3 regions of the Streptomyces chartreusis genome follow, and region 1 is predicted to be linked to each of the others. Evidence: riboswitches for the same ligand, from Rfam matches in the RefSeq annotation. Region 1 holds a riboswitch; each other region holds the start of a gene.
The links. Region 1 has a riboswitch for cobalamin ahead of CP983_RS30500 (SCO2321 family membrane protein). Riboswitches for the same ligand answer to the same signal wherever they lie in the genome.
Positions count from the first base shown of each region.

Region 2: it holds a riboswitch for cobalamin, as region 1 does, so the genes downstream of both, CP983_RS08150 (energy-coupling factor ABC transporter permease) here and CP983_RS30500 (SCO2321 family membrane protein) in region 1, are expected to answer to the same signal.
Region 3: it holds a riboswitch for cobalamin, as region 1 does, so the genes downstream of both, CP983_RS08490 ((2Fe-2S) ferredoxin domain-containing protein) here and CP983_RS30500 (SCO2321 family membrane protein) in region 1, are expected to answer to the same signal.

Region 1 covers NZ_CP023689.1:6,933,428-6,939,253, reverse strand. Annotated here, with positions in the region: gene fxsT (FxSxx-COOH system tetratricopeptide repeat protein) at 1-3,165, shown strand, start outside; gene CP983_RS30505 (alpha/beta fold hydrolase) at 3,240-4,160, opposite strand; adenosylcobalamin-variant (AdoCbl-variant) riboswitch at 4,744-4,838, shown strand; gene CP983_RS30500 (SCO2321 family membrane protein) at 4,963-5,826, shown strand, end outside.
Region 2 covers NZ_CP023689.1:1,956,763-1,962,588, reverse strand. Annotated here, with positions in the region: gene CP983_RS08170 (APC family permease) at 1-941, opposite strand, end outside; gene CP983_RS08165 (energy-coupling factor ABC transporter ATP-binding protein) at 1,056-1,919, opposite strand; gene CP983_RS43915 (hypothetical protein) at 1,916-2,059, opposite strand; gene cbiQ (cobalt ECF transporter T component CbiQ) at 2,056-2,805, opposite strand; gene CP983_RS08155 (energy-coupling factor ABC transporter substrate-binding protein) at 2,809-3,177, opposite strand; gene CP983_RS08150 (energy-coupling factor ABC transporter permease) at 3,174-3,875, opposite strand; cobalamin riboswitch at 3,906-4,091, opposite strand; gene CP983_RS08145 (M55 family metallopeptidase) at 4,192-5,025, shown strand; gene CP983_RS08140 (M20/M25/M40 family metallo-hydrolase) at 5,018-5,826, shown strand, end outside.
Region 3 covers NZ_CP023689.1:2,034,136-2,039,961, forward strand. Annotated here, with positions in the region: gene CP983_RS08485 (gamma-glutamyltransferase family protein) at 1-1,163, opposite strand, end outside; gene CP983_RS08490 ((2Fe-2S) ferredoxin domain-containing protein) at 1,216-1,626, opposite strand; cobalamin riboswitch at 1,689-1,863, opposite strand; gene CP983_RS08495 (short-chain fatty acyl-CoA regulator family protein) at 1,878-3,329, opposite strand; gene aceA (isocitrate lyase) at 3,642-4,925, shown strand; gene aceB (malate synthase A) at 5,023-5,826, shown strand, end outside.

The DNA of each region.
Region 1 (5,826 bases):
CGTCCCTTCTACGCCTACGAGGAACTACTGGCCCCCTTCAGGGACGCCCCCGGCAGCCCTACCTCCATGCTCGCCGCGTGCGAGCGGCTGACGGAAGTCATCTCCGGCGGCGACGTCACCGCGTTCCCCCGTTTGGATGACGCGGAGCGTAAGCGGGTCCTCGCGCTGTACAAGCGGCCCAGGCCGCTGCAGAACACCGACATCCATGTCAGCTTTGTCCCAGAGGATCGCACCTGGGCCGACTGGATCGAGTTCACGCTCAAGTCCGTGGGTTTCCAGGTGCATCTGTTGTCCAGCGGTACGACCCACCCGTCCGAACGCTCCGCCCCTGATCCGACAGGGAAGTCGGCCACCCGAACTCTCGCGGTGTTGTCCCACGCCTACCGGGACTCCGCGGAAGCACGAGCGGCGTGGGAGACGACCGACGCTGTCGACGGTCTGGGCAATCGGCGCACCCTGGTGACCGTGCGCGTGGACGACGTACGGATGAGCCCTCCGTTCTCCGATCGCGCCGCCGCCGATCTGGCCCGTTGCGGTCCCAATGAGGAGGCGGCGAGACAGGCGCTGCTGAATGCCGTGGAGGCCCCGACGCAGCCGCTGTTCAGCCCGGCCGCCGCAAGCGACAGAGGCCCGCGTTTCCCCGGGGCCGAACCCTTCGTGTTCTCCCTGCCGATCCGAAACCCGTCCTTCACCGGACGCGAGGAGTTGCTCGGGCACCTGCGCGATCGGCTGCGGGCCGGTAACGGCACGGTGCTTCTGCGCGGCATGGGTGGCGTGGGCAAGACCATGCTTGCCCTGGAGTTCGCCCACCGCTTCAAAGGCGACTACGACGTCGTCTGGCACATCCAGGCCGATCAGCGAAACCTCGCAGTGGAGCAGTTCGCGGGGCTGGCAGGCCATCTGGAGGTCTCCGAGCGCAAGAACCCGACGGCGACGGCGGCCGCGGTCAAGGATGCGCTGCGTCTGGGCCGGCCCTACAGCCGCTGGCTGCTGATCCTCGACAACGTCGAGCACGTGAACGATCTGTCCGATCTGCTGGTGAGCAGCAAGGCAGGCCACGTCCTGATCACCAGTCAGCGCTCCGAGGGCTGGGAACGGTACGCGGAGATCGCCGATGTCGGAGTGTTCGAGCGCGAGGAGAGCGTGGCGCACCTCAAGCGCCGGCTCACCGAGTGCAGCACCGAAGAGGCCGACGAGGTGGCCTCCGCCCTCGGCGATCTTCCGCTGGCCGTCGAGCACGCGGCCGCCGTGCTCAAGGAGAGCGGCCTTCAGACCCAGGAGTACGTCAAGCTCCTGGAGCGCCAGCCCGCTGCCGACACGGCCGGTCTGAGCCCGGACGACCGGCTCCTCGACGTTTCCAAGACCTGGAGCGTGGCCATCGGGCAGCTCAACAAGAACTTTCCGCCGGCGGTTCAACTCCTCAAACTCGCCGCCTGGTTCAGCCCTGAGCCGATCTCCATGGATCTGCTGCAAAGCACGCAGATCGCACAGTCCCTCACGGGCCAGGACAGCACGCGTGATCAGGAGTTCCGGCCGCGCGCCTTCGACAGCACGGAAATGATCGCGCGCGCGTTCCAGGAACTGAGTCGACTCTCGCTCGCGACGGTGGACCGCAAGTCACGCAGCCTCCGTGTGCACCGCCTGGTGCAGATGTCGGTGCGCCTGAACATGACGGAGGAAGACCAGGAGGCCACGCGGGACGTCGTCTTCCGCACCTTGGTGGCCGCCCGTCCCGAACAGGACGACCCCGAGGACCACAACACCTGGGAGCGCTACCGCATCATCTGGCCTCACCTGGGAACTACTTGGGCCCTGGCAGCGCCCGACTACGGCATCCGCAAACTGATCGTCGACCGAGTTCGCCAGTTGCGCCGCCGCGGCGAGCTGAAGCAGGCGTACGACCTGAGCACGCGCGTGCATCAGGGCTGGCTCGAACACAGCGGACCCGACGAGCGCTGGGTGCTGCACATGGGCTTCCAGATCGCCAACATCCTTCGTGCCCAGGGCAGATACCAAGAGGCCCTGGAGCTGGACATGGACGTACTGCACCGCCAGGAAGCGGCCCTGGACAGCCCGCACGACCTCCACATCCTCATGACGTCCGGCGGAGTGGCTGCCGACCTGCGCGGCCTGGGCCGCTACAGCGAGGCGCTGGATCGCGACCGGCTCAACCACGAGCAGTTCCTGGAGTTGTTCGGCGAAGACCATCCGCGCAGCCTCATGGCGGCCAACAATTATGCGGTGTGTCTACGGGTGTTGGGGCAGTACACGGACGCTCTGAGGCTGGACCGCAAGACTATGGAGACTCGGAACAAGATCCTCGGCCCGGAACATGCCTACACACGGGCATCAACCATCAGTTACGCCCGCGATCTGCTCGACTGCGGCGACTACGCCGGATCCGAGCTTCCGTTGCGGCGCACCTACGACCAATGCCTCTCCCATCAGCAGTTCGGCCCGTCCGCTCCCACCACCATCAACGCGGGCAAGGCTCTGTCGGGTGCCCTGCACCAGATGGGCCGGGCCCAGGAAGCGGAGGACCTGACACGCACGGTGCTGTCCAACCTTCCCTCCGAGGAAGGATCGGCCTCGCCCAACCGGTTGCTGCTCCACCTGGGCCTGGCCGGGATCCTGGGCGCGCAGGGTCGCACCGAAGAGGCCCTCGAGCTGGCCCGCCGGGTCCTGGACGACTGCCGTCGGTTCTTCCAGGACCAACACCCCTACACAGCAGCCTGCTACGCGAACCTGGCCGTGCTGCTCTACACGGCCAACGAGGCGGCTTCCTCCCTGGCACACGCCGAGCAAGCCGCGAGGGTCTTCGCGGCGATCTTCGACGACGACCACCCGTTCACCCTGATGTGCCGGGTGAACCTGGCCAATGCCCAGGCCGCACTGGGGCAGCGTGGACGGGCCCGCGCTACCTACGAGGAGGTACTGGACCGGCTTCGCGATGTCCTGAACGACGACCAGCACCCCGCCCCGCTGGTATGCGCGGCCAACCTTGCGGTGGTCCTGAACGAGTTGGGAGAGAGCGAAGCGGCCGAACGGCTGCGCGAGGAAGTGCTGGGCGCGATCACTGCGCGGCTCGGGGCCGATCATCCCCGCGCTCTGGCCCTGCGCGAGTGGAGTCGGTCGGGCTGGGAGTTCGACCCACACCCGATCTGATCTGCGCTGTGCTCGCCGGCCTCGGCGAGCACAGCTAACCACCGTCGCGGGCACGGACGGGCTGCCGGAACCCGCTACACGGCGGCCCCGAAGCGCTCGCGAGCACGGTCACGTAGCCAAGCGAGTATTTCCGGTACGGCCGGCAGCGCGGCGAAGTGAGCCGCCCCCGGCTTCAGCACGGCAGTCGCTGAGGGAATGCGTTCGGCAAGCCATCGGAAGTGCCCGACGGGCGAGAAGGTGTCGTGCTCACCGTGCCACAGCAGCAGCGGGACTTCGACGATCTTGCCTGGCTCGAAGCCCCAGTCCAGCCGGAAGGACAGCACGTCGTCGAGCCACCCGAACGAGGAACGCACCACACTGGTCTCATAGTTGGCTAGGAGCAGGCCTCTGATCCCACCGTGTCCCACGACAGCCTTGTCGGCCATGGGCATCTCCGGAGTCAGTAACCCCAGCAGTGACTCCGGCTTGTCACGAATGGCATCCGCGTTGCTGGCCAGGTTGGCCTTGAGTCTTTCCAGGCACTCCTCGGATCCATCACGGAGAGCCGCCTTGGCGGCCTTGTAGGCGATGACGTTGGACGGAGCCATCCCCTCGAACCAGTCGAGCCCGTCTGCATCGGGAGGAGCGATGCTGACCAGCACGGCAGCACTGGCGACCCTGTCCGGAAGCAGCGCCGCACACGCCAACGCATGAGGCCCGCCACCGGAACGGCCCAGCACGGAGAACGGTCCAAGATTCAGCTGGTCGGCGATGGCCGCCACATCCGCAGCGGCGTGACGCACAGCGCGGCCTTTTAACCGCTGCGACTCCCCGTACCCCGGCCGGTCATAGGAGATGAGCCGGATGCCCAGCTTGTAGAGAACGCTGGTCCGTGGACGCGGCCCGACCCTGCTGCCCGGAGTGCCATGCAGCAAGAACACCGGGTGGCCCTTCGGGTCCCCCGACGTCTCGAAGAAGAGCAGCCTGCCATCGCCGCTCTTGACACTTCCCAACACCAGGTGTGCCTCCCGTCGCCAGCGCCGCGGCCGCCCGGAGCAGGACCCAGAGAATCAGCATCCCGCCCGTCAGAGCGCCAGTCGACACACAAACCAGCCGTCATTCGCGACGGACCAAGGGTTTTCCGAAAGACGCAATGTCATGGGGTGACGGTTGCGCGTCCCGAAGGGCCGCTCGCACCGACCAAACGGTAGAGGATTCCCACCCTCCGGCAGGTCATTCCAGCCACACCGATAGCCATTCGGCGCAAAATGCATGTTTGGTTTGACACTTCTGTGATCGCGACGCCCCAGGGCGGCGATCACGCTGTCCAAGGGCAGTACCCACATGATGGGGCCGCCCGACACCCCTCGCATCCTGACGTCGGCCGATACCGATCCGTCCGCAAGGAGGGGCCGACCTCCCGGCCAGGATCATGCACACGCTCACCACGAAGCTCGGCAACCCCCTGCAACACCCATGGGCGAAATCCAGCCGAACCGGCCGCCCTCGACCTCCCTCGGCACCGGACCACCTCCGCCGCCCCCAGCCCCCTCTCACCCCCCACCTACCCCCGGGTAGAGTGTCGCCGTCGTCATCACACCCGTACGTGGGAAAGCCGGTGCAAATCCGGCGCTGACCCGCAACCGTGAACCGGTCGTCGTCGAAGGCCGGTGAGCCGGATCGCCGCGTACGGGAAGTGACCGGCTCACGTGCCCCGGCAGTCCGCCGGAGTGCGGCACCGTCGAGGTATACGGAGCCGAGCCGCCGGGGTCTCCCCTGTGCTGCCCGGTTCCCCTTAGGGAAGGGCACCCGCCGATCATGTACGTCCGTCACAGCGCCGCGGTTCTGGCCGCCGCCGTCGTGATCGGCGCGGCCGCGCCGGCCATAGCCGCCGACTCCTCCCCGTCCGCGTCACCCGCCGACTCCTCTCCCTCCGCGCCCGCGAAGCCCACGTACCCCGCCGAGCTGTACGGCACCACCGACCCCACCTACGACGGTGTCTGGCGGCAGTCGCTCGCGATGCTCGCCCAGGACACCGTCGGGGTGAAGCCCGCCCCGAAGGCCGTGGACTGGCTGCTCACGCAGCAGTGCGCGGACGGCGCCTTCGCGCCCTACCGTGCCGACGCCGCCGCCGACTGCGATGCCAAGACCCTCGTCGACACCAACAACACGGCCGCCGCCGTCCAGGCGCTCGTCGCGCTCGGCGGGCACGACGCCGCCACCTCCAAGGCCGTGACCTGGCTGAAGTCCGTCCAGAACAAGGACGGCGGCTGGGGGTACATGCCGGGCGGGGCCAGCGACACCAACTCCACCTCCGTGGTGATCGGTGCGCTCGCCGCCGCCGGTGAGAAGCCCGCGGATGTCCGCAAGGACGGGCAGTCGGCCTACGACGCCCTCAAGCAGCTCGCCCTGCCCTGCAAGGCCGACGACGGCGGCGCGTTCGCCTTCCAGCCCGACAAGAAGGGCAAGCTGCTCGCCAACGCCGACGCCACCGCGGCCGGCGTCCTCGGCTCGCTCGGCAAGGGCCTCGTCGTGAGCCCCGGCAAGGAGACGCCCGCCGCGAACTGCACCGACGGCGGCTACCCGTCCTCGCAGCAGGCCGCCGTCAACGGCGCCGCCCACCTCACCGAAGCCCTCGCCAAGGACGGCCACCTCACCTCCACCCTCCCCGGCGCCGAGGAC
Region 2 (5,826 bases), 5.0 Mb from region 1:
GTCGACGCCAGGCCGGACGTCGAGACCGCCAGCAGCACGACCCAGTCCCAGGTGCCCATCGCCTCGTCGGCGAGCAGGGCGAAGATGAACTCCTCCTCGGAGGCGTTCTCGGACAGGTACGCCGGTCCGGCGTAGGCGACCACCGCGTAGGCGACCGACACGTACGTCACCAGCAGGATGACCGTCGACCACACGCCGGCCTTGCCGGGAGCGGTGGCGGAGTTCTCGACCTCCTCGGTGAGATTGACCGCCGACTCCCAGCCCCAGTAGATGAACACGCCCAGCAGCAGACCCGCCGTCAGCTCGGCGCCGCCTGCCCCGAAGGGATTGAGCCAGCTGAACGCCGGATCGGCGGCGTCGAGCGAACCGGTGTCGGCGTAGACCCGGTAGATCGCCACCACCGCGAACGCCAGCAGACAGGCGACCTGCGCGAGGATGAGCGCGTTCTGCACCCTGGCCGACACCTCCGTGCCGATCACGCACAGGGCCGTCATGCCGAGGATGACCAGCACCGTCAGCGTCTGGCGCACCAACTCGTTCTCGGCCCAGCTGTCGAGGCCGAAGGCCATCAGCGCGAACGTCACCGCGACGTCCGCGAGCGAGCCGATCACCAGGACGCCGGTCATCGTGATGGCCCAGCCGCCGAGCCAGCCGGCCCACGGGCCCATCGCCCGGGTGACCCACGAGAAGGTCGTCCCGCAGTCCTGGTCCACCCGGTTGAGGTAGTAGAACGCCGACGCGATCAGCAGCATCGGGACGAACGACGCGAGCATGACGCCGGGGGCGTAGACGCCCACGAGGGCCACGACCGGGCCGATCGCCGCGGCCAGCGAGTACGCGGGCGAGGTGGCGTTGAGCCCGATGACGAGGGCGTCGACGAACCCGATCGCGTCGGGTTTCAGTCCTTCGGGCGGGCTGGTGTCCTCGGTGGCCTCGGCCATGCTGCCTCACTTCGGTCGTGCGTGACCTCATGAAACAGGCAGCCCCGGGGTCCGCCGGGCCTTTGGCGGCCGGTCGCGGTATGTATCACCCGTGTGCCCAGCGCACGGGCGGTCTCAGCCGTCGGCCGCGATCGTGGGAGTGGTCGGCGCCGCCAGTGCGGCCAGTTCGTCCGCGTCGCGCGGGCCCGGTGCCGAGTCGTCCAGCAGGCCGTGCGCCCGCAGCAGCCGGGCCGCCGCGATGCCCCAGGGCAGTCGCAGCCCCGCCTCCCGCAGGAGGTCCGTGCGGGCCAGCATCGTGTCCGCGGGACCGGTGCGGACACCGGACGGGGTCAGCAGCGCCGCGTCGTCGGCCCAGCGCAGCGCGAGGTCGACGTCATGGGTGGCCATGACGACCGTGGTGCCGCTCGCGCGCAGTCCGCCCAGGGTCGTGAGCAGGCGTTCCTGGCCGTCGGGGTCGAGCCCGGCGGTCGGCTCGTCGAGGATCAGCACGCGCGGCCGCATCGCGACGGCCCCGGCGATGGCCGTGCGCTTGCGCTGCCCGTACGACAGCAGATGCGTGGGCCGGTCCGCCAGCCGGGTGATGTCGAGGGCGGCCAGCGACTCGTCGACCCGCGCCCGCACCTCGGCGTCCGGCAGGCCGAGGTTGAGCGGGCCGAAGGAGACGTCCTGCGCTACGGACGCGGCGAACAGCTGGTCGTCGGGGTCCTGCACCACCAGCTGCACGGTCGTCCGCAGCCGGGTCAGCCCCTTGCGGTCGTACGCGACCGGCGTCCCCCCGACCGTCAGCCGGCCGTCGTGCGGCTTGAGTCCGCCGCTGAGCAGCCGCATCAGCGTGGTCTTGCCGCTGCCGTTGCGGCCGAGCAGCGCGAGAGCCCGCCCCTCGCGGACGTCGAAGTCGAGGCCGCTGAGCACGACGGGGCCGTCCTCGTAGGCGTAGGAGACACCCCGCAGGGCGACGAGGGCGGTGGGCTCGCTCATGGCTGGGCCTTTTTCCGTGCGGGGGTGGGGGTGGCCGGCGTCGTGACAGGGGAGTGGCTCGTGGCCGTGGGTGCGACGGGGTCGCTCTGGTGGGCGTGGGTCGCGTCCCGGCCCGCGACGAGGGCGGTGGGCTCGCTCATGGCAGGGCCCTTTCCAGTACGAGGGTGAGAGCGGCCAGCGCTGCGAGCAGGGCGCAACTCGCGGCCGTGAAACGGACGGAGACCTTCGCCTCGGGCACCAGGACGCGCAGGGTGCCGTCGTAGCCGCGCCCGGCGAGCCCGGCGTGCAGGCGGGTGGCCCGGTCGAAGGACCGCACGAACGCGGTCGCGCCGAGGCCGGCCAGCGAACGCCAGGTCGCGGCGCGGGTGGTGTGCCCGAGCCGGGCCGCCTGCGCGTCCCGCACCCGGCGCATCGAGTCGAGCAGCAGGAAACTCATGCGGTACGTCACCAGCGCGACGTCCACGACGGGTGCGGGCACCCCCGCCTTCACCAGCCGCGGCAGCAGGTCCGACATCGGCGTGGTGAACGCGAACAGCAGCACCCCGAGCGAGGCCGCCGAGGTGCGCAGCAGCAGTTCACCGGCGCGCAGCGGCCCGTCGGCGGCGAGGGACACGAAGCCCTGCCCGCCGCCGACCTGGACCAGCAGCGTGGCCGCGCCGGTCACACAGAAACCGAGCGGCACGCGGTACGCCCGCCACAGCCGCCGCCCGGGCACGCCCGCCGGCCCCAGCAGCACGGTCAGCGCGGTGAGAAGGACCAACGCGGCACCCGGCCAGGGCGGCAGGGAGATCGCGAGCACGGTGAGACCGAGCCCGAGCACGGCCTTGTCCACGGGATGACGGCGGCGCCAGCGACTGCTGTGCGCCGCCGCGTCGATCGGCAGCACGTGTCAGACCCTGTCGGCCTTCGACTCCTCGGCGGCACCGGCCGCCGCCTCCTCGCCGGCCCGCTCCATTGCCCGCTGTTCGCCCTGCCTGCGTCCCCGGTGCAGCCCGAAGTAGTAGGCGAGGACACCGGCACCCAGCGCCGCCTGGAGGGAGAAGAGGGCCGACTCGATCTCACCGGACGGCGGCTCGTACAGCGGCGAGAACCAGGGCTCGTAGTCCGGCTCGATCTCGGTGATCGCCGTCTCCGCCTCGCCGTCGGCGCCGGTGAACGGCTCCTCCTTGTGGTCGCCCAGGCCGAGTGCCAGCGGCAGCACGGCGAGCGCGGCCACCACGAGCAGCAGCAGGACGTTGATCTTCGTGTTCCTGCTCATCGGGCCACCGCCTCCGTCTCGCTGCGGGACTGCTTCCTGGCGAGGAGCACGCCCAGCCGGGTCAGTTCGCCCTTGCTGGACTGCACCAGCAGCCGCATCACGAGCACCGTCAGCAGGCCCTCGCTCACCGCCAGCGGGATCTGGGTGATGGCGAAGATGGAGCCGAACTTGCCGAGCGCGCCCACGAATCCGCTGCCCGGGTCGGGGAACGCGAGCGCCAGCTGGACGCTGGTCACGCAGTAGGTCGACAGGTCCGCGACGAACGCGCCGAAGAACACGGCGACCATCAGCGGCACGTCGTAGCGCCGCAGCAGCTTGTAGATCGCGTAGCCGGCCCAGGGCCCGACGATCGCCATCGAGAAGACGTTGGCGCCGAGCGTGGTCAGACCGCCGTGCGCGAGCAGCAGCGCCTGGAACAGCAGCGTGATGGTGCCCAGTACCGCCATGATCGGCGGCCGGAACAGGATGGCGCCCAGGCCCGTGCCGGTGGGATGCGAACAGCTGCCGGTCACCGACGGCAGCTTCAGGGCGGAAAGGACGAAGGTGAAGGCCCCGGAGGCGCCGAGCAGCAGTGTGCTCTCGGGATGCTCCCGGACCTCACGGGTGAGTGACCGTACTCCGTGTACGACGAACGGCGCGGACGCGACGCCCCAGGCGACCGCGTGCGCCGGGGGCAGAAAACCCTCGGCTATGTGCATGGCTCAGCAGACCCTCTCCAGCACCTCGTGGATGGTTGACGTGCCTTGGCCGGTCTCCTGGCTGACGGGTGACACCGCCCGTGCTCCGCCTTCCCGGGTCACAAGGACCCAGTGGCTTGCCCGCGAGGGCAGGAGCCGGACTTCCCGATTCACAGTGGCGAGGGCCGCACCGGCATCACACCGGATTTCCCGTTCACCAAGGCGTGGTGACATTAGTGCCCTTGGCGGGTGGCTGACAAGCACACCCCAAAGGTGTGAAAGCGGCGTTCGTCCGCTTCGTGGCGGGTTCCCTCCCGGGCGCGTAACGTGATCGAGCATGAAGATCCTCATCAGCGCCGACATGGAGGGCGCCACCGGTGTGACCTGGCCGGCCGACGTGCTTCCGGGGACTCCCCAGTGGGAGCGCTGCCGGGCGATGTTCACCTCGGACGTCGATGCCGCCGTGCTGGGATTCTTCGACGGCGGCGCCGACGCCGTCCTCATCAATGAGGCGCACTGGTCCATGCGCAATCTGCTGCTCGAACGGCTCGACGAGCGGGCCGAGATGCTCACCGGCCGGCACAAGACGCTGTCCATGGTCGAGGGCGTGCAGCACGGCGACGTGGACGGCATCGCCTTCGTCGGCTACCACGCGGGCGCCGGCATGGAGGGTGTTCTCGCGCACACCTACCTCGCGAACCAGATCACAGGGGTGTGGCTGAACGACGTCCGGGCCAGCGAGGGCCTGCTGAACGCGCACGTCGTCGCAGAGTACGGCGTCCCCGTGGTGCTGGTCACCGGCGACGACCTGGCCTGCGAGGACGCGCTCGGCTACGCGCCCGGGGCGCCGAAGGTCGCCGTCAAGGACCACGTCTCGCGGTACGCCGCCGTGTGCCGTACGCCGGCCAGGACCGCCGCCGACATCCGTGCCGCGGCAAAGGAGGCGGCCGGGCTGGCGGTCCGTCACGAACCGGTGCGCGGGGGACCGTTCACCGTCGCCGTCGAGTTCGACGCCGAACACCTCGCGATGGCCGTCACCGTCGTTCCCGGCGTCGAACGTATCGGCGAGCGCAAGGTGGCGTACACCAGCGAGCGAATGTACGAGGGAATCCGTACCTTCAAGGCGGTCACCACGATCGCCTCGGCCTCGGTGGAGGAGCAGTATGGCTGACGGGCAGGCACTGGACGAAGTCGTCACGTTCACCTCCGACCTCATCCGCATCGACACGACCAACCGCGGCGGCGGTGACTGCCGTGAGCGCCCCGCCGCCGAGTACGCGGCCGCGCGGCTGGCCGAGGCGGGCCTGGAACCCGCCCTGCTGGAGCGCACCGAGGGCCGGACCAACGTCGTCGCCCGTATCGAGGGCACCGACCCGTCGGCGGACGCACTCCTCGTGCACGGTCACCTGGACGTGGTGCCCGCGCAGGCCGGCGAATGGAGCGTGCACCCCTTCTCCGGGGAGATCCGCGACGGCGTCGTGTGGGGCCGGGGCGCGGTCGACATGAAGAACATGGACGCGATGATCCTCGCCGTCGTGCGGTCCTGGGCCCGCGAGGGCGTACGGCCCCGCCGGGACGTCGTGATCGCGTTCACCGCCGACGAGGAGGCCAGCGCCGAGGACGGCTCCGGGTTCCTCGCCGACCGGCACGCCGCGCTGTTCGAGGGCTGCACCGAGGGAATCAGCGAGTCCGGGGCGTTCACCGTCCACGACGGCAGCGGCCGACAGCTCTACCCCCTCGCCGCCGGCGAGCGCGGCACCGGCTGGGTCAAGCTCACCGCCCACGGGCGTGCCGCGCACGGCTCGCGGCCCAACCGGGAGAACGCCGTCACCCGCCTCGCCGCCGCTGTCACCCGTATCGGCGCCCACGAGTGGCCGCTCAGGCTCACCCCGACCGTCCGCGCGGCCCTCACCGAACTCGCCGCGCTCTACGGCCTCGACGCCGACCTGGACGACGTGGACGGCCTGCTGGA
Region 3 (5,826 bases), 4.9 Mb from region 1:
ACGGTCGGCTCCCCGGCGCCCGGCGCGTGGGAGCCGGGCCGGGCGGCGGCCGCCACGCGCGCGTGGGCGCACAGTCGCGGGTCACGCCCGCCGGGGCTGCCGGGCCGCAGCTCGTGCGAGGCCTTCTCGCCGATCAGCGCCCGCCGGGCGGCGTTGTACTCGTCCGACAGCAGGTCGGCCAGCGGCACCTCGGCCGCGTCGCCGTACCAGGCCTCCCGGTCGGCCATGGCCAGCTTGCAGCCCTCGATCAGCAGGTGGACGTAGTCGGCGGACCCGTACCGCGGCAGCTCGGGCGGGAGCAGCGCGAGCTGCTGGAGGAGGACGGGGCCCTGGCTCCAGGGGCCGGCCTTGCACACGGTCCAGCCGTTCCAGTCGTACCTCGCCGGCGCCTCGTAGGTCGCGGACCAGCCGGCGAGGTCGGCGGCCGTGAGCGTGCCGGAGTGCCGCTCGCCGCTGGTGTCCAGGGTCGGGCGGCCGGCCTGCCGTACGAGCGCGTCGGCGATGAAGCCGGAGCGCCACACCTCGCGCGCGGCCTCGATCTGCGCGATCCGGTCGCCGGCGTCCGCGACCTCGTGGAGCAGCCGCTTCCAGGTGGCGGCGAGGGCGGGGTTGCGGAACGGCTCCCCGGGGCGGGGCGCCCGGCCGCCCGGCAGATACACCTCGGCCGACGAGGTCCACTCCGTCTCGAACAGCTCCCGCACGGTCTCCACGGTCTCGCCGACCCGCTCCACGGGCGCGTGCCCGTGTTCGGCGTACTCGACGGCGTACCGCAGCACCTCCGCGAGCGGCTGGGTCCCGTGGTCCCGCAGCAGCAGCATCCAGGCGTCGAAGGCGCCGGGCACGGCGGCCGCCAGCGGCCCGGTCCCCGGCACCAGCTCCAGTCCGAGTTCCCGGTAGTGCGCGACGGTGGCCCCGGCCGGCGCCGGCCCCTGCCCGCACAGCACCCGTACCTCGCCGCCCGCCGGGGCGAGCAGGATCGGCACCTCCCCGGCCGGACCGTTCAGGTGCGGCTCGACCACGTGCAGCACGAACGCGCCCGCGACGGCGGCGTCGTACGCGTTGCCCCCGCGCTCCAGCACGGCCATCGCGGACTGCGAGGCGAGCCAGTGCGTGGAGGACACCATGCCGAAGGTGCCCTGGAGGGTGGGACGGGTGGTGAACATCGGGTCTCTCACCTCGCTGTCGCGCGGATCGGTCCTTCCGATCTTCAGGCACTCACTGTTCTGGCTTCAACCTTTTGGCGTCCGCGGCCCGCCGGGGCGGTGTGAAGGTGTAGAGGTCGAGCACGTCGGGGCAGGGCGCGACGCCGGGGCCGCCGGCCCGGACCCAGGTGATGATGTCCTCGGTGGCGTCGGGGTCGTTGACGAGGCCGAGCCAGACGGGGCGGGCGCCGGCCGCGCGGGCGGCGGCGGACGGCTGGACGACGATCACGTTGGCGTGTTCGCACACGTCGAGACAGTCGGAGACGCGCACGGGCACGTTCGCGGCGAGGCGAGCGGTCTGCTGCGCGTGGTCGACCCCGGTCACCTTCGGGGTGCCGCAGCAGCAGTCCCGGCAGACGACGACGCGAGACGGTGCGGCGGTGGGTGCCGGGGGTTCGGTGGGCGCGGGGCGGGAGGGGAGCACGGGCCTGCCTCGGGTGTCGGGGCTCGTACGCGGAGCCTGGCCTACGGACGTCCTCCCCGCCCGGGGGCGTGGAGGTGCCAGCAGGTCTTCGGACTCGGGTTCGTCCGGCCGGGGCGCCTTCCCGGTCTCCCAGTGGCGCGTGCCCCGCCCGTCCCCCTCACCGCTGCGCGTCAGTTCCGGATTCGCACCGGATTCCCTGGCCTCGGATGTGGCTCGACTGGCCCGCCGAGGCTATCAACTCCGCGCACCCCTCAACTCGTGCGCCCGGTCACGGGGTACGGCACGAAGGTGCTGGTGTTCTCGTCGATGCGCAGGGTCCGCCCGAGGGGCGGCGCCGCCCGCTGCGGGCAGTCGAGGCGTTCGCAGACGCGGCAGCCCATGCCGATCGGGGTGGCGGCGGAGGGGCTGGTGAGGTCGAGGCCGTCGGAGTAGACGAGCCGGTGGGCGTGCCGGATCTCGCAGCCGAGTCCGATGGCGTACGTCTTGCCGGGCTCGCCCCAGCCGCCGCGGTGCCGGGTGACCGCACGGGCGGCCCACAAGTACCTTTGTCCGTCCGGCATTTCGGCGACCTGCACATGGATCCGGCCGGGCGCGGCGAACGCCTCGTAGACGTTCCACAGCGGGCAGGTGCCGCCGCCCCGGGAGAAGTGGAACCCGGTCGCGGACTGCCGCTTGGACATGTTGCCTGCCCGGTCGACCCGCACGAAGGAGAAGGGCACTCCGCGCAGGCGCGGGCGCTGGAGGGTGCTGAGCCGGTGGCAGACGGTCTCGTAGCCGAGGCCGTGGCGGTCGGTGAGCCGCTCGATGTCGTAGCGGACCTCCTCGGCCGCCGCGTGGAAGGCGGTGTACGGCAGCACCAGCGCGGCGGCGAAGTAGTTGGCGACGCCGATGCGGGCCAGGGTGTGGGCGGGCGAGCCGGCCGGGAAGTCCTCGGCGGCGTGCCGGTCCAGTTCGCCGGCGTACTCCAGCAGCGCGAGCTGGGTCGCCATGCGGAAGGCCCGCTGGCCGGGGCGCAGCCGGGTCGAGAGGTGGAGGGTGCGGGTCGACGCGTCGTAGTGGTGGAGCCGGTCGCCGGAGCCGGTGGGCGGGCGGTTCCCCCGGGCGTCGGCCTCCCGGGCGGCGTGGGTGTCGGCGAGGCGGATCCCGTGGGCGTCCGTCAGACGGGCGGTCAGGGCCCGCAGGACCTCGCCGGGCCGGATGCCGATCCGCTCGGCGAGCTGCTCGGCCGCGACGTCGGTGTCGTGGAGGTAGTTCTGGCGACGGTAGAAGAAGTCGCGGATCTCCTCGTGCGGCGAGCGGGGTGCCGCCTCGGCGATGTCGCGGCCGTCGGGCCCCGCGAGCCGCTCGGACAGCAGTTGGTTGCGGCGGCCCAGGTCGAGCAGGACCTGCGCGACCGCGGGCATGCGCGAGGCCAGTTCGGCGAGGTCGGTCGGGGAGACCCGGGCGGCGGCGATCTCGCCGGTGAGCGCCTCGCGCAGGTCGGCCACGAGCCGGGCGGTGTCGCGCTCGGAGAAGAAGCCCGGGTCGACGCCGAACGTCTCGGTGAGTCGGAGCAGCACGGGCACGGTGAGCGGGCGTGAGTCGTGCTCCATCTGGTTCAGATAGCTCGGGGAGATACCCAGGACGCGGGCGAGTTCCGCCTGGCTCATCCGGCGTTCCTCGCGCAGCCGCCGCAGCCGCGCACCCGCGTACGTCTTGCTCACCGCGCACCTCCAGGTCCGGGACGCAACCCGGTCAGCGTACGCGAACACCCGCCTGCCGAACCCTTCGCAAGCTTGGCAAACGGCGGCGAGAAGATTCGCAGAACTTGGCAGACGTCCACCATTGTTGGCACTCAGTGCCAGTGTCAGAGTCTTCGTGCGGCCCGCCGAAACTCATTAGAGGCCAGCAACATTGCTCTGCTTCGCCCTCCGGGCGGCGGCGAGCCGCAACCCCTTGACGACACACAGTGCCAGCCATTGCCGCGATCGGCACGGACTTGGCAGACGCAACAGACCGAGGAGACGGTGACAGTCATGGCACAGGCGAGGACGCAGGCGGCCGAGGCACTCGCGCGGCGCTGGGCCACCGACCCGCGCTGGCGGGGCATCGAGCGCACCTACACCGCCGAGGACGTCGTACGGCTGTCCGGCAGCGTCCGCGAGGAGCACACCCTGGCCCGGCGCGGTGCCGAGCGGCTGTGGCGCCAACTTCACGAGCGGGACTACGTCCACGCGCTCGGCGCGCTCACCGGCGGCCAGGCCGTGCAGCAGGTCAGGGCCGGCCTCCAGGCGATCTATCTGTCGGGCTGGCAGGTCGCCGCGGACGCCAACCAGGCCGGGCACACCTACCCCGACCAGAGCCTGTACCCGGTCAACTCCGTTCCCCAGGTGGTCCGTCGGATCAACAACGCCCTGCTGCGCGCCGACCAGATCGCCGTCTCGGAGGACGCCGGTGACCGCACGGACTGGCTCGCGCCGATCGTCGCCGACGCCGAGGCCGGGTTCGGCGGTCCGCTGAACGCCTTCGAGCTGACCAAGGCGATGATCGCGGCCGGCGCGGCCGGCATCCACTACGAGGACCAGCTCGCCTCGGAGAAGAAGTGCGGCCACCTCGGCGGCAAGGTCCTGGTGCCGACCTCGCAGCACATCCGCACCCTCAACGCGGCCCGCCTCGCGGCCGACATCGCCGATGTGCCGACCGTCGTCATCGCCCGCACCGACGCCCTCGCCGCGAACCTGCTCACCAGCGACGTCGACGAGCGCGACGCCGAGTTCGTGACCGGCGAGCGCACGGCGGAGGGCTTCCACCGGGTACGCAACGGCATGGCGCCGGTCATCGCACGCGGACTCGCCTACGCCCCGTACGCCGACCTGATCTGGGTGGAGACCGGTACGCCGGACCTCGCGCAGGCGCGGGAGTTCGCGGAGGCCGTGCACGCCGAGTACCCGGATCGGATGCTCGCCTACAACTGCTCGCCGTCCTTCAACTGGAAGGCCGCGCTGGACGACGACCAGATCGCCAAGTTCCAGCGGGAGCTGGGGGCGATGGGGTACCGGTTCCAGTTCATCACGCTGGCCGGGTTCCACTCGCTGAACCACGGGATGTTCGACCTTGCGCGGGGTTACGCCGAGCACGGGATGACGGCGTATGTCGACCTCCAGGAGCGGGAGTTCGCGGCGCAGGCGCAGGGATTCACGGCGGTGAGGCACCAGCGGGAAGTCGGTACGGGTTACTTCGATCTCGTGTCCACGGCGGTGAATCCCGCCTCTTCCACGACCGCGTTGGCCGGTTCCACGGAGGAAGAGCAGTTCCACTAGGCCGGTTTGTCGGCCGCGGGTGCGTGGGGGCTGGTCGCGCAGTTCCCCGCGCGCCCCAAGAACAGGACGTTTCGCCGCCGTTTGTCAGGAGAAAGCGTTGTCCACCACCGCACTGACCCATCACGTCCGTGTGCTCGGCGCCCCGGGCCGGCGCCACGACGAGATCCTCACCCCCGCCGCCCTGGATTTCCTGGGCCACCTCGCCGCCGCCTTCGGTGGGCGGCGTCAGGACCTGATGCGGGAGCGCCGGCGTCAGTCCCTCCGGCTCGCCGCGGGCACCCCGCTCGACTTCCCCATGGTCACCTCGACCGTCCGCGCCGATCCCACCTGGCGTGTCGCACCGCCCGCCCCGGGGCTGGCCGACCGGCGCGTGGAGATCACCGGGCCGCCCGATAGCCGTACGGCGTCCGACGCGCTCGACTCCGGTGCCCAGGTGTGGGTGGCCGACTTCGAGGACGCCACCTCCCCGACCTGGGACAACGTCATCGACGGGCAGATCGCGCTGCTCGACGTCGGGGAGCAGCACGCCACCCTCGTGGTCCGCCCCCGCGGCTGGCACCTGGACGAGGAGCACCTCGCGTACGACGGGCGTCCCGTGCCCGCCGCCCTCGTCGACTTCGGGCTGTACTTCTTCCACTGCGCCCGGCGCCGGATCGAGGCGGGGCAGGGACCGTACTTCTGTCTTCCGAAGCTGGAGAACCGGTACGAGGCCCGGCTGTGGAACGACGTGTTCGTCCTCGCCCAGGAGTTGCTCGGCATCCCGCGCGGCACCGTCCGCGCCACCGTGCTCATCGAGACGGTGACCGCCGCGTTCGAGATGGAGGAGATCCTCTACGAGCTGCGCGAGCACAGCTCGGGGCTCGGCGCGGGCCGCTGGGACTACCTGTTCAGCCTGATCAAG